2 linked regions of the Endozoicomonas sp. GU-1 genome follow. The protein of the gene in region 1 interacts with the protein of each later gene in a pairwise test. Links are inferred from orthologs where the notes say so. Each region holds a gene or a part of one and is shown on either strand. Other genes may lie near its edges.

The links. The genes of interacting proteins can lie anywhere in the genome.
Region 2: the proteins of ftsH (region 1) and hflC interact in binary tests that used the Escherichia coli proteins (3 or more experiments, as listed by UniProt). The link is inferred for Endozoicomonas sp. GU-1 from one-to-one orthologs.

What each region holds. Positions count from the first base shown.
Region 1 is NZ_CP114771.1:4,458,737-4,467,196, forward strand. Bases 2,459-5,411 are described here. They hold ftsH (ATP-dependent zinc metalloprotease FtsH), read left to right. Parts: upstream 2,459-2,936; coding sequence 2,937-4,886; downstream 4,887-5,411. Other genes in these bases: rlmE (23S rRNA (uridine(2552)-2'-O)-methyltransferase RlmE), read left to right, coding at 2,459-2,746. Outside these bases: O3276_RS18425 (hypothetical protein), read left to right, coding at 1-456; O3276_RS18430 (PH domain-containing protein), read left to right, coding at 521-661; O3276_RS18435 (PH domain-containing protein), read left to right, coding at 649-903; O3276_RS18440 (YhbY family RNA-binding protein), read right to left, coding at 954-1,265; O3276_RS18445 (hypothetical protein), read right to left, coding at 1,488-1,745; more of rlmE, read left to right, coding at 2,126-2,458; glmM (phosphoglucosamine mutase), read left to right, coding at 6,108-7,445; tpiA (triose-phosphate isomerase), read left to right, coding at 7,582-8,328; preprotein translocase subunit SecG, read left to right, coding at 8,331-8,460. UniProt on the Escherichia coli protein: Acts as a processive, ATP-dependent zinc metallopeptidase for both cytoplasmic and membrane proteins. Plays a role in the quality control of integral membrane proteins.
Region 2 is NZ_CP114771.1:2,777,117-2,783,062, forward strand. The notes cover bases 15-3,014. They hold hflC (protease modulator HflC), read right to left. Parts: upstream 1,953-3,014; coding sequence 1,077-1,952; downstream 15-1,076. Other genes in these bases: O3276_RS11500 (ATP phosphoribosyltransferase regulatory subunit), read right to left, coding at 15-951; hflK (FtsH protease activity modulator HflK), read right to left, coding at 1,949-3,014. Also shown: more of O3276_RS11500, read right to left, coding at 1-14; more of hflK, read right to left, coding at 3,015-3,121; ribosome rescue GTPase HflX, read right to left, coding at 3,725-5,017; RNA chaperone Hfq, read right to left, coding at 5,165-5,410; tRNA (adenosine(37)-N6)-dimethylallyltransferase MiaA, read right to left, coding at 5,741-5,946.

The sequences.
Region 1 (8,460 bases):
TGTTTGTCGTTTATTGAAGAAACCAGATTATTGAACGATGCGCTGGCATACCTTGTTGAGAACCTTGATCCGCTGACAAGGAAATTGCAAAGAGGGGTTGTATTTGACATACCTCGAACCCTTCTTTTTAACAAGCCCCAGAACGCCCATGAGCGTATTTATGGCTTGCTGATACGCTCACTGCTTACCCTGAATAAAGCCCGGCAGTTTATCGCCCTGCACTGTGAGGAAGAACCCGAAACATCAAACAGCCGGAATGACCGGCTTCGACAGGAACAACAACGCCTTCATGTACTGACTGGGAATCTTCAAATAAAATTGGCCAGCCATGTGTGCCGTGATGATTTTGAGCGCAGGGTTAACGGCTGGCTGGCGACAGCTCAGCTCGTCAATGATTACCAGCTGAAGAGGCAGGATTTTGTCAAAGAGCTGCTGACGATGATGAATCCTGAATAATACCAATTCCACCTTCTAAATATGATGCTTGCTGATAACCTGTGAAAAATTAAGGAGAAATGCTATGGGTCTGTTTGATGCCTTACTGGGCAATGCAGGTGAGATGAGCAATACGGAAGCAATGGAGGATCTGGCAACCATTCTTAATCCGTCGGAGTCCATAGAGCTGGCCTATAAAAGCTGGTGCGGGATATGGTGGTTTTGACCAATCACCGGTTGATTCTGATCGACAAGCAGGGGCTTACCGGACGCAAGGTTGAATATCGCTCAATACCTTATAAGTCGATCATTATGTTTACTGTTGAGTCTGTAGGCCATTTTGATCTGGATGCTGAACTGAAACTATGGATTTCCGGCCAGCCAGAGTCAATGCAGATGGAATTTAACAGCAAAACCAATATTTATAAGCTTCAGGCACTCCTGGCGGCAAAAGTGGCAGGGCAGTAGTTGCTTGCCAGCCAGTCGTTGATAAAGGCCACCATCGTGGCCTGTTCGGTTTAGCCCTGGACTCTCAGCAGGTTTGAGAGTGCCGGATTGGGTTTGTCGGCGGCTTTGAAAATCAGTGCGATTTTGCCAATCGTTTGAATGAGATCAGAGTTTGTCGCGCTGATCAGTTCGCTGACCAGTTGCTGGCGGGTTTCCCGGTCGCCAATGGCGAATTTCACCTTGATCAGTTCATGGTCATTCAGTGCGCGTAATGTTTCTTCAACCACGCCATCTGTCAGCCCCTTGTCTGCCACAATGACGACAGGGTTCAGGTTGTGGCCGATGGTACGGAAATGCTTCTTTCTGGCTGCATTCAAGCTCATGTTTGCTATTCCTGATAATTTCTTTAATAACGAATCGTCATACACGATATCTGATGATGGGTATGACCGTATTTTTCCAGAGAAGTTTTCGTTAATGCAGGTTGGGGACAGAAAAGTACTGTTCATGGAGCGCTTAACGGTCATTGACTGGGTGTCGAAGAGAGCGAATTAATGTCCAGCGCCGTGGACTGCGGAATGGGTCTCAGGCTGGCAGCATTTAAGTCACTCGACAGCATATGCAAGCTTCTGGTGGCGCATGCTATCGCTTTCTGGCTGCTGAGGGAAGTGTGCCTGCTGTTCGAGGCTGCCCGTATAAGTGGTGACTTGTCTCTTCGGCAGTGGTTGAACAATACGTATTATGCTGATGGTGTTACAGCTGTTAGTGATTACTGACTCCACAATAATAAACATGCCAAAGCGTTTGATCAGCACCAGTGTGTGGAAAGTGTTGGCTTGTGGTGCGTAATAACCCCTAATCATCCGCTTAATCTTTTATTGTCTTCTGCTGTCACCGCCATGCTGTATAAGATATTATCACCATGACTTTTACTTTACCGGCTGATGGAAATCTCAGCTTTTGTCAGGTGTAAACTTTTACCCCTTTCGGTTTTCGGTTTGATGTTGTCCAAATATTTTTCAGGCAACGTCTAGGAGCCTGTCCGAGAATAGACTGCCCTACTGCGGTGGCAGCAAATTGGTCTAAAAATTCCGTTTTGTTCGGCAAATAGCCCCGCTATTCACCTCACAAAACGAAATTTTTATCCTCAATTTTCTGCCATCCTCGCTATGGGGTCGCCTAGACGGGCGCTATTCTCGGACAGGCTCCCAGGCTTAATTTACAGGCAGTTTGCAAAAAGATTATGGCGAGATCCAAAAGTAGTGGTCGCTGGTTAAAAGAGCACTTTGATGACCACTATGTAAAGCAGTCGCAAAAAGATGGCTGGCGATCCAGGGCCAGTTATAAACTTCTGGAAATTCAGGAGAAGGATAAACTCTTTCGCCCGGGTATCCGGGTGGTTGATCTGGGTGCGGCACCCGGTGGCTGGTCTCAGGTAGCAGTTGAGTTAGCGGGTGATCAGGGGCGGGTGGTTGCTTCTGATATTCTGCCAATGGATCCTATCGCCGGGGTTGACTTTGTTCAGGGTGACTTCACAGAAGACGCGGTGCTGGAACAAATACTCGAAACCATCGGTTCGGACCGGGTAGACCTTGTAATTTCCGATATGGCCCCCAATATGAGTGGAGCACTCTCTGTTGATCAGCCCAATGCCATGTACCTTGTGGAACTGGCACTGGATCTGTCCAGGCAGGTGTTGCGTAAAGGAGGTGTGTTTCTGGTTAAGGTGTTTCAGGGTGAAGGCTTTGATGCCTATCTGAAAGATATGAAAACCAGCTTTGACAAAGTGCAGACCCGCAAGCCAACGGCTTCCAGGGCGCGCTCAAGAGAAGTATATCTACTGGCCTCGGGCTTCAGGGGATAATACCGGGCGTTGAATAATAGGATGCATTAATCAGCATGATAGAAGACAATCACTGTCACACCGTCCGCTGATCGTGTATCGTTGCAGATAAGCATTAATACATAATCACAGCGAGCCAGGGGAACGTGCTCAATATAAACGATTACCTGAGGCTTAAGTACGCTCAAGAGAGGTTAGCCCCTTGAATGATATGGCAAAAAATCTGATTCTCTGGGTCATAATCGCCTTGGTGCTATTGACCGTCTTTAAAAACTTTGATGGCATGCAGTCGTCTACCCAGAAGGTTGCCTATTCTGACTTCATCAGCATGGTAGAAAATCGCCAGGTCAGTAAGGTTGTTATTGATGGTTTTACCATCACCGGCATGTTAAACAACAGTGAACGTTTTGAAACCAATCTGCCGCCCACTGTGCCAGACAACAAACTGATGGATGAACTCCTGCTGGGCAAGGTACAGGTTGAGTCCAAACCTATTGAAAAGCAGAGTATCTGGACACAGCTATTGGTGGCCAGCTTCCCGATTCTGGTGATTCTTGCGGTCTTTATGTTCTTCATGCGTCAGATGCAGGGCGGCGGCGGCGGCCGGGGTGGCCCGATGAGCTTTGGCAAAAGCAAGGCCCGCCTGCTGTCTGAAGATCAGATCAAAACCACGTTTGCCGATGTAGCCGGTGTTGAAGAAGCCAAGGAAGATGTTCAGGAGCTGGTCGACTTCCTGAAGGATCCCGGTAAATTCCAGCGTCTGGGTGGTCGTATTCCCCGGGGCGTTCTGATGGTAGGTCCTCCGGGTACTGGTAAAACCCTGATCGCCAAAGCGATTGCCGGTGAGGCCAAGGTTCCGTTCTTTACCATCTCCGGTTCTGACTTTGTTGAGATGTTTGTAGGTGTTGGTGCTTCCCGTGTTCGTGACATGTTTGAGCAGGCCAAGAAGCAGGCACCGTGCATTATCTTTATTGACGAGATTGATGCGGTCGGTCGTCACCGTGGTGCCGGTATGGGCGGTGGTCACGATGAACGTGAGCAGACCCTTAACCAGCTGCTGGTTGAGATGGACGGTTTTGAAGCGAACGACGGTATTATTGTAATTGCTGCTACCAACCGTCCTGATGTTCTTGACCCTGCGTTATTGCGTCCCGGTCGTTTTGACCGTCAGGTGGTAGTTGGCTTGCCGGATATCCGTGGTCGTGAGCAGATCCTGAAAGTGCACATGCGCAAGGTTCCGGTTTCTGACAATGTGCAGCCTTCGGTTATTGCCCGTGGTACTCCCGGATTCTCCGGTGCCGACCTGGCTAACCTGGTTAACGAGGCGGCACTCTTTGCGGCACGGGCTAACCAGCGCACCGTTGGCCAGAAAGAGTTTGATCTGGCGAAAGACAAGATCATGATGGGCGCTGAGCGCAAGTCCATGGTCATGAGTGATAAGGAAAAAAGCAATACAGCTTATCATGAAGCAGGCCATGCCATCGTTGGCAGATTGGTTCCGGACCATGATCCAGTCTACAAAGTGAGTATTATTCCGCGAGGCCGGGCACTTGGGGTGACCATGTTCCTGCCTGAAGAGGACCGCTACAGCCAGAGCCGCCAGGCACTGCTGAGCCAGATATGTTCACTGTTTGGTGGCCGTATCGCAGAAGAGATGACGTTGGGGAAAGATGGGGTAACCACCGGTGCCTCCAATGATATCCAGCGTGCTACCCAGATTGCCAGAAGCATGGTGACCAAGTGGGGCCTTTCTGAAAAGCTCGGCCCACTGCTCTACGATGAGGATGAGGGTGAGGTTTTCCTGGGTAAAAACTACGGCAGCGGTGGTTCCAGGATGAATGTCTCCGGTGAAACGGCGAAGATCATTGATGAGGAAGTTCGTCGGGTTGTTGATGAATGTTACTCCCGCGCCAACCAGATTCTCGTCGATAACCGCGACAAGCTGGATCAAATGGCTGAGGCGCTGATTCAGTACGAAACCATTGATAGTGATCAGATTGATGACATCATGGCTGGCCGTGAAGTCCGCCCTCCCAAGGATTCCGGCGATAACGATGACAGCGGTGTAAAAGCTGCTGCTGATGAGCCTGAAGTAAAGGCCGAAGACGGTGATAAACAAGATTCAGGCGGTTCGATTGGTGGCCCAGCTGGGGAGCACTGATCGTCAGTCAGGTCTATGATGATGAAGGGCAGGTTTATCCTGCCCTTTTTTGTATCTGCCAATTTGTCCATGGTTATCGGTTTTTTGGCCACGGTTGGTATACCCGCTCAGGGAGAGTGATTGGTTGGCCATCAGAGAAAAATGACTGAACGGGATCTGAGGAGTATTCATGAGCAACGAATTCAAGTTGAACTGTGCAGGGAAAATGCTGGATCTGAACAGGCCCAGGGTGATGGGGGTTTTGAACGTTACACCGGACTCTTTTTATCAAGGGAGCCGCTGTGCTGATAACTGGCTGAACGTTGCCGAGCAGATGATCAAGGACGGGGCGGATATTCTGGATATTGGTGGCGAGTCAACTCGCCCCGGTGCTTCCGGTGCGCCAGCCCAGGAGCAGGAGTTAGAGCGGGTTCTGCCGGTTATCGAAGGTTTGGCGTCGCGCTTCAACGTCATTATCTCCATTGATACCAGCTCTCCTCTGGTGATGAAAGAGGCAGTAAAAGCGGGCGCGGGGATTATTAATGATGTCCGGGCGTTGCACCGTGAGGGGGCGCTGGAAGCAGCAGCGGAAACGACGGTTCCCATTATTCTGATGCACTCTCTTGTTGATCAACCTGAGCCCGGGGTTGTACCGGTCTATGGTGATGTGGTTAAGAGGTCAGCCAGTATTTGATGGCTTGTGTGGAGCGCTGCGAGAATGCCGGAATTGCCAGGGAGCGCTTGATACTGGACCCGGGCTTTGGGGGCGGTATGTTTGGTAAAACGCCGGTGTACGATCTTGAAATGCTGAAGGGTTTTCGCCGCTTCCATGAACCCGGTCTGCCGGTATTGGCGGGTATGTCCAGAAAGTCCTTTATTGGGGCAACCCTGGACCGGGATACTGAAGACCGGCTTCCGGGCAGTCTCGCTGCAGCCATGCTGGCTGCACAGGCAGGTGCTCATATCATCCGTGTGCATGATGTCAGGGAGACGGTTGATGTCCTGCGTTTGCTTCAGGCCGTTGACGAAGCTTAACGTTTTCATTTGAAAAAATAATGATGCCTGCCAGTCTGGAGATCGAGCTTCTGCAGTGGTGGGTAGTCTTCACTGTCATTAAGTCATCAATGTCGCCTATTCCTTAAACCCTCTTCGTTTTCAAGATAACCTGATGGTACTGGTGGTTCACTTGAATGAGTGAGATGATTACCGGATATTGCTTTCAGAAATTCTTGGTAAACGGCTATGGCTCGCAAATATTTTGGTACCGACGGAATTCGTGGGAAGGTGGGGGATTTTCCGATTACCCCGGATTTTGTCCTCAAGCTGGGCTGGGCGGCGGGTCGTGTGCTGGCTGAACAGGGTGAAGGGAAAGTCATTATTGGCAAAGATACCCGCATTTCCGGCTACATGTTTGAGTCCGCGCTTGAGGCCGGTCTGTCTGCTGCCGGTATCGATGTTGTTCTGACCGGGCCAATGCCAACCCCGGCCATTGCCTATCTGACCCGAACCTTTAATGGGCAGGCGGGTATTGTGATCAGCGCCTCCCATAACCCGTTTTACGACAATGGTATAAAGTTTTTTGCAGGCGACGGCACCAAGCTATCCGATGAGGTTGAGCTGAAGATTGAAGCATTGCTTGAGTCAGAGATTGAGGTAGTGGATTCCCAGAGCCTGGGTAAAGTGACCCGGATGAATGATGCTGCAGGCCGGTACATTGAGTACTGCAAGGGCAGCACTTCCCAGCAGCTGGATCTGCGTGGCATGAAAATGGTGATTGATGCCGGCCACGGTGCAACCTATCAGGTTGGTCCTGCGGTCTTTCGAGAGCTGGGTGCGGAAGTGATACCGATGTGCATCCATCCGGATGGCGTCAACATTAACGAGAACGCTGGTGCTACCAGCCCGGAAGGCATGGCTGCCAGAGTCAGGAAAACCGGTGCGGATCTGGGAATTGCCTTGGACGGTGATGGTGACCGGGTCATTATGGTGGATGATAAAGGTGAGATCGTCGATGGCGACCAGCTGCTGTTTATTATTGCCATGGATCGCCATTCCAGGGGGATCTTGAAGGGTGGTGTCGTGGGCACGTTGATGACCAACCTCGGGATGGAGAAAGCACTGGAAGCTGCCGGCATTCCCTTTGCCAGGGCCAATGTCGGTGACCGTTATGTCAATGAACTGCTGATAGCCAATGACTGGCAGCTCGGCGGTGAGTCTTCAGGCCACATTATCTGTCGTGATGCATCGACCACGGGTGATGGCATTGTCTCGGCATTGAAAGTGTTAAAAGCCATGCAGACAGCAGGTAAGTCACTGTCTGAAATGGTGGCTGCGATCACACTTTATCCACAAGTCATGATCAATGTCCGGGTGCAGAACAAGCGGGACACCGACACTATTCCAGGTATTGTTGAGGCGGTAAAAAAAGCAGAAGAAGAGATGGCCGGAAAAGGCCGCGTGCTTCTCAGAGCTTCAGGAACTGAGCCAGTCATTCGAGTGATGGTAGAAGGTGAAGACGGCGATCAGGTAAAGGCCCAGGCGGAAAAGCTGGCAAAAGTGGTTGAACAGGAAATGTGCTGAATGACGCCCGGTGCAGGTATCGGCCTGCACTGGAGCTGTGTTGCCTTGATTTCAATAGCTTCGCAGGGCTTGACTTATTGTATGTTGGTGTCTTTCGGGTTAGTATTCCGGCCTCGCGATCAAAGAGGTAAGCGGTATGCGTCAGCCACTGGTAGCCGGAAACTGGAAGATGAATGGTTCTTCTGACAGTATCCGTGAGCTTGTTGATGGAATCCTTTCGGGACTTGAAACCAAGGCTGAGGTGCTCGTTTTTCCACCTAGCGTATACGTTCAGCAGGTACGCGACTTGCTGAAGGGTTCTGCGGTTAAATTGGGTGTGCAAAATGCCTCCGATAAGCTGTCAGGAGCCTATACGGGTGAAATCTCTCCTCTGATGGCCAAAGACCTTGGCTGTGAATATGTACTTATTGGTCACTCTGAGCGTCGTTCCCTGTATGGCGAAACCGATGCCGATGTGGCTGCGAAATTCTGTGCTCTGGTTGACCAGGGTCTGGTGCCAGTGCTTTGCGTTGGTGAGACTCTGTCTGAGCGCGAAGCTGGTGACACTATGAAAGTAGTGGCTCATCAGATCAATACTGTGCTTCGGGCTGCTGGTCCGGAGCGTCTGGCTAATTATGTAATTGCCTATGAACCAGTTTGGGCTATTGGAACCGGCCTGACTGCAACCCCTGAACAGGCGCAGGAAGTTCATGCTGAAATTCGTGCGCTGCTGGCAGAAAACGATCCGTCCATGGCGGACAGAACCCGTGTTCTGTATGGTGGCAGCATGAAGGCTGACAACGCGGCAGAACTGATGAGCCAGCCTGATGTTGATGGTGGTCTGATCGGTGGTGCTTCGCTGGTAGCTGCTGATTTCAAGGTGATTTGTCACGCTGCGGGATAGTAATGGAAACCATTATTCTTCTTGTGCACGTGCTGGTAGCTGTTGGCGTGATCGCTATGATCATGCTGCAGCAGGGCAAAGGTGCAGAAACAGGAGCCAGTTTTGGCTCGGGGGCTTCGCAAACGGTGTTTG
Region 2 (5,946 bases), 1.7 Mb from region 1 along the record:
GCTGAAACCGGTCGCAGGGCGTGATCGGCCGAAGGCTTCACCGATCCCATCATAGCGCCCACCTTTGGCGATTGCCTGCCCCTGACCGGGCAGATAAGCCGCAAAAACGACACCTGTATGATAGTTGTAGCCCCTGAGTTCGCCCAGGTCGAAATAGAAGTCAGCACCCGGATAAAGACTGGTAATCTCTCTGGCAATCAACCCGAGTTCATCCAGAGCAGTGGCAACGCCCTCAGGACCATCAGCCAGCTCACCCCTGGCCCGTTCCAGTATTTCCGGACCACCGGCCAGATTGGGCAGGCTTGTCAGCATTCGGGCAGACCCTGCGCTGATATCCCACTGATTGACCAGCTGTTCAACTTCAGAGATCGCCTTGCGCTGCAAGGCATCAAAAAGCGCCAGCTCTTGATCACCCGACAGTCCGGCCTGAGATGCCAGCAAACGGTAAATCTGCACATGCCCGAGATCCAGACTGACTGAATCGGCTTCCACCTGAGCCAGGGTTTCCAGCATCAGGGAAATCACTTCCAGGTCACTTGCCACGCCAGAGTGACCATACAGCTCTGCACCGATCTGGATGGGTGACCTTGAAGCCCCGAGGGAAGCGGGGCGGGTATGAAAGACACTGCCTGAATAACAAAGTCTTACCGGCCCATCCACTTTCAGGGTATGGGCATCAATTCTGGCCACCGCCGGTGTGGTATCTGCCCTTAATCCCATGGTTCTACCGGTCAGCTGATCGGTTACCTTGAAGGTTTGCAGATCCAGGTCATGACCGACACCTGCCGTCAGTGACTCGATAAATTCCAGATGGGGAGGAATCACCAGTTGGTAACCCCAGCGGTCAAACAGGTCGAGTATGTCGCGCCTTAACTTTTCAGCACAACGGGCTCTGCCGGGAAGAATTTCCTCAATCCCATCAGGCAGCAGCCAGCGATCAGCGACGGTCATAACAGCCTCTCTTATTGTTACTGTGGAAGTTTTTTCTTCGCTACCTGCCCACACACGAAAAAACCGGGCGAGGCCCGGTTTTGATAATATTACCACGGTTTTTTAGCGCTGGCAGCAAGAGTTCATTATTTGCCTTGCTTATCGTGATTAAAGTAGCGGAAGAAATCACCTTTTGGTTCTATCAGCATGACGTTACCGGACTCTCCGAAGCTCTCTTTGTAAGCCTGAAGGCTACGATAGAAGGCATAGAATTCCCGATCCTGCTGATACGCTTTGGCATAAATCTCAGCTGACCTGGCATCCCCGTCACCGCGAATCATTTCAGATTGACGGTAGGCATCGGCCAGAACCACCTGCTTTTCACGGTCGGCATTCGCCATGATACCTTCTGCCATCTCCTGACCACGGGAACGATAGTCCTGGGCCTCTTTCTCACGCTCGGATGACATCCGCTCAAATACCGAGTCACTGACCTGGGGAGGCAGGTCAATCCGCTTGATACGTACATCCATAACACTGACCCCCAGCTCATCCTGGGCAACTTCATTCAGCGTTGTGGTCAGTTCTTCCATCATCTCGTCACGCTGGCCGGACACCACTTCGTTCAGAGTGAGGCTACCAAACTGGTTCCGCATGCTGGACTCAGCACGCTGGGCAAGCAGGTTACTGGCACGGAATACATCGCCTGCCGTTGCGCGGTAGAAGTCGTAGACGTTGTGAATGCGCCACTTGATGTAGGAATCCACAATCACGGCCTTCTGCTCAAGGGTCAGGAAACGCTCGGATGGCACATCCAGAGTCTGCAGACGGCCATCAAACACCTTAACCTTGTCAACCAGCGGGATTTTCACATGCAGGCCCGGAGGAATACTGTCACGTACTACCTGACCAAAACGAAGTTGCACCGCCCTCTCCCGTTCGGAGATAACGAATAAACTTCCCCACGCCAGTATTACAACAACCAGAGAAATAATCAGTCCAGTGAAGGCTTTCTGACTCATCGACTTACCCTCCCCCCACTGACTCGCGAGCTATTGACGCGTTTATTCAATTCTTCTGTCACCCGGGTGGTAATCTCGTTTAATTCCTGGGCAGATAACTGTCTGGATGGCACTTTGCTGCTACCATGGGACTGTGTCAGTTTATCCAGCGGCAGATACATCATGTTATTGCCACCTTCAACATCCACCAGTACCTTGCTGGATTTACTGAACACGTCTTCAATCGCCTCAATATACAGACGCTCGCGGGTTACTTCAGGTGCCTGTTGGTACTCACCCAACAGTTTCACGAAACGATCCGCTTCACCCTCTGCCTTGGCTACTACCTCATCACGGTAACCGTTGGCACTCTCAATAATACGCTGAGCCTGACCACGGGCTTCCGGAATGATCTTGTTGGCATACACCTGAGCCTTGTTCTTGGCCCTTTCTTCATCCTCACGGGCGCGGATAACGTCATCAAACGCTGCCTGCACTTCTTTGGGAGGATGGGCGCTCTCGATGTTTACCTTGGCCACATTAAGGCCGGTACCGTAGCTGTCCAGGTAAGCCTGAAGGCGATCACGCACTTCGATACCCATCACCTCACGACCTTCGGTCAACACCTGATACATTTCGGAGCCACCGACAACATGACGCAACGCACTCTGTGTCGCCTCTTCCAGACTCACCAGCGGCTTGGCAACGTTGAGAACATAGTGCTTGATATCATCAATGTTGTACTGAACCGACATGGCCACCTCGACGATGTTCTCGTCTTCGGTCAACATTTGCTGCAAGAGGTTATAGGTCCGAAGTTCAGTCACCCGTTCCTGAAACTTGGTTTCAATGGGAGGGAAGTACATATGCAGGCCTGGGCCAACCGTCTCTGCATACTCACCAAAGCGCAGGATGACGGCCTGCTCTTTTTCATCAACGGTATAGACCGCATTCCAGATGTAGGCTGCAACAGCGAGTATCAGGATGCCAATAAAAATGCCGGAAGAGGAGCCTGCCTGAGCACCACCACCGGAGCCACCACCGCCTTTGCGGCCACCCCCAAACATGGAATTCAGTTTTTCCTGAAATTTGCGAAAAGCATCGTCCAGGTCCGGTGGTCCTTGCTTATCGCCTTTGTTACCACCGCCCCATGGATCCTGGTTGTTTCCACCCGGCTCGTTCCAGGCCATATATGTCTCCGTAGAGTCAGCATCAGATTGAATTTTGGTTTGAGCATCCCTGTTACTGGGGACAACAGGCGATTAAATCCATTGCCGGTCCATCAGAGGATGTGCATACCATAGTTACCTACAGACCTTGAGAGTCCCAGGTATGACATGACGTCGCAGGATAAATTTCCAGAGCAGTCATCAACTTCCACTTCGCCCTTCACTGCAACACAGGAGCGTAAAAAATGCAATGTATCCGTACCGTCCGGAATCCTGACCAGCCTTTACAGGCACTCAATAAGACGTACCCGGTAAAGATAGTTCCTGAGCCAGATTGTAGAGTTTGGATAGCGAATAGCGCAAGCCGAATTGGTAAAGACCGCAACGGATTTTCTTTACAAACACCAAATCAGAGCTGTTTCGCCCAAATTTCATCCATCTGTCCTGATGAAATATTCTGTCCAGCCAGGAACGCTTTTTATCATCTGCGACCACACTTTTTGACTGCATAAACAGTACATACTGTTACTGGCACAAAGCCAGCAGAGACAGCGAGAAGGTAATATTGAAGATAAAAGACATCGTACGTATTGACCTGAGCCAATACGCACAAACCGCAAGAGCTTACAGCATGGAATTAAAGCAACTCTCACTCAGACCTTCCTGCTTGGAAAGGCGCTCAAAGTCAGACTTTGGCAGGCGAATATCCAGAACCACATCACCACTATCGGAGTAGGCTTCGGATTGAATAGCACCAAGCTGATAAAGACGGGCACGGATACGTCCCTGGGCAGGTTTCAGGGTTAACTGTCCCTGCAGCATATCATCAGAAAGCAACTCTTTGATGGCGTCCTGCAGCAGATCAGCACCCTCTCCGGTCACTGCGGAAACCCAGACCCGCACAGGACGCCCTTCATCATTGCGCTGGATTTTCGGCTCTACCCCCTGTAACAGGTCAATTTTGTTATAGACCTCCAACTGTGGCACTTCATCCGCATTGATCTCTTTCAGTACCGAATGAACCTGATCCATGTTTTCCAGACGCTCCGGATCATGGCTGTCAATAACATGCAGCAGAAGATCAGCCTGACGGGTTTCCTCAAGGGTTGCCCGAAATGCCTCCACCAGCTTATGAGGCAGGTGACGTATGAAACCCACCGTATCCGCAAGAACGACAGGCCCGATATCTGGCAAATCAATTCGCCGCAGTGTTGGGTCAAGGGTGGCAAACAATTGGTCAGCCGCATAAACCACCGACTCGGTCACGCGGTTAAACAGTGTCGACTTGCCAGCGTTCGTATAACCGACCAGTGATACCTGGGGAACCTCTGCCCGCTGTCTGGAACGTCGCCCCTGCTCCCGCTGCCTGCGCACCTTTTCCAAACGACGGCTAATGCTTTTGATGCGCGCCCTGAGAAGACGACGGTCAGTTTCCAGCTGGGTTTCACCCGGTCCTCTCAGGCCGATACCGCCCTTTTGCCGTTCAAGGTGAGTCCAGCCGCGAACCAGTCGTGTGCTCATGTGTTGCAACTGAGCCAGCTCAACCTGAAGTTTACCTTCAAAGGTTCTGGCACGCTGGGCAAAAATATCCAGAATCAGTCCGGTACGATCAATAACCCGGCATTTCAGCTCTTTTTCCAGATTACGTTCCTGGCTCGGAGAGAGGGCATGATTAAACAGCACAACATCGACATCGTGCAGGACAACCAGCTGACGGATTTCTTCAACTTTGCCGGGACCGACAAAGAAACGGGGATTGGGATGTTTGCAGCCTGCGGTAATAAATGCGGCAGACTCAACGCCAGCGGAGCGTACCAGCTCCATAAATTCCTGGGGGTCTTCCCGCTCACGCTCATCGTTCAATTCCAGATGAACAAGAACTGCGGTTTCACCACCCTCATGGCGGTCAAAAAACAAATAGATCTCCTAAACAGCCACGAACCGCACGAGCTGAGAACCAGCTAACAGACAACCTGAAAACAAGACTGCGCCACATGGCTCATTTTTAAAATAAATATAAACACCTGAAGGCACCTCAGGTGCCTTCAAGATGCATCAACAGAATTACTCATTCTCAGGCTGATCAGTACCCTGCATCGGCAAACGAACCGGACGGCTGGGAACGACAGTTGATACGGCGTGCTTGTAAACCATCTGGCTCACCGTATTCTTGAGAAGAATAACGAACTGATCGAAAGACTCAATCTGCCCCTGAAGCTTAATACCATTAACCAGGTAGATAGAAACCGGCACGCGTTCTTTACGCAGCACATTCAGGTAAGGGTCTTGTAGAGAATGCCCTTTTGACATTTCTGTACTCCTTTTAATTCTCGGGTTTTTGAATAGCCTTGTTTCACTTTGGGGAGGACTATCCGCTGGACCGGCTGTGCCAGTACTCATTGTTCAATATATGTACAGCCTATGAAATGCCGACTCACATTAAGCTAACCCAACACCGCACTCAATAAGTAATACTAGCTACTCCAACCAGTCCTGCCGGAACAATTAGAGGTTCTAAGGTACTACTTTATTAAGCAATAAGTCTAAACAGCCAATGGTTTATGGAAGAAAGTTACATTTACACCCTTGGCATTCCTCAGGGCTATGCACTTTACCTCATGACTATGAATTATACCGATGCTATTTAAGGGCACCCTCCAAAACTTTCAAGGCATCACCCGGCAGGTTGTTGGAAAACGTATCAAGCCAGTGAATATCAGGCCAGCTTCTGAGCCAGGTTAACTGCCTTTTAGCCAGTTGTCGGGTCGCAATAATACCTCTTTCGACCATCTCATCGTAGCTTAGTTCCCCAACAAGGTAAGACCAGGCCTGACGATAACCAACGG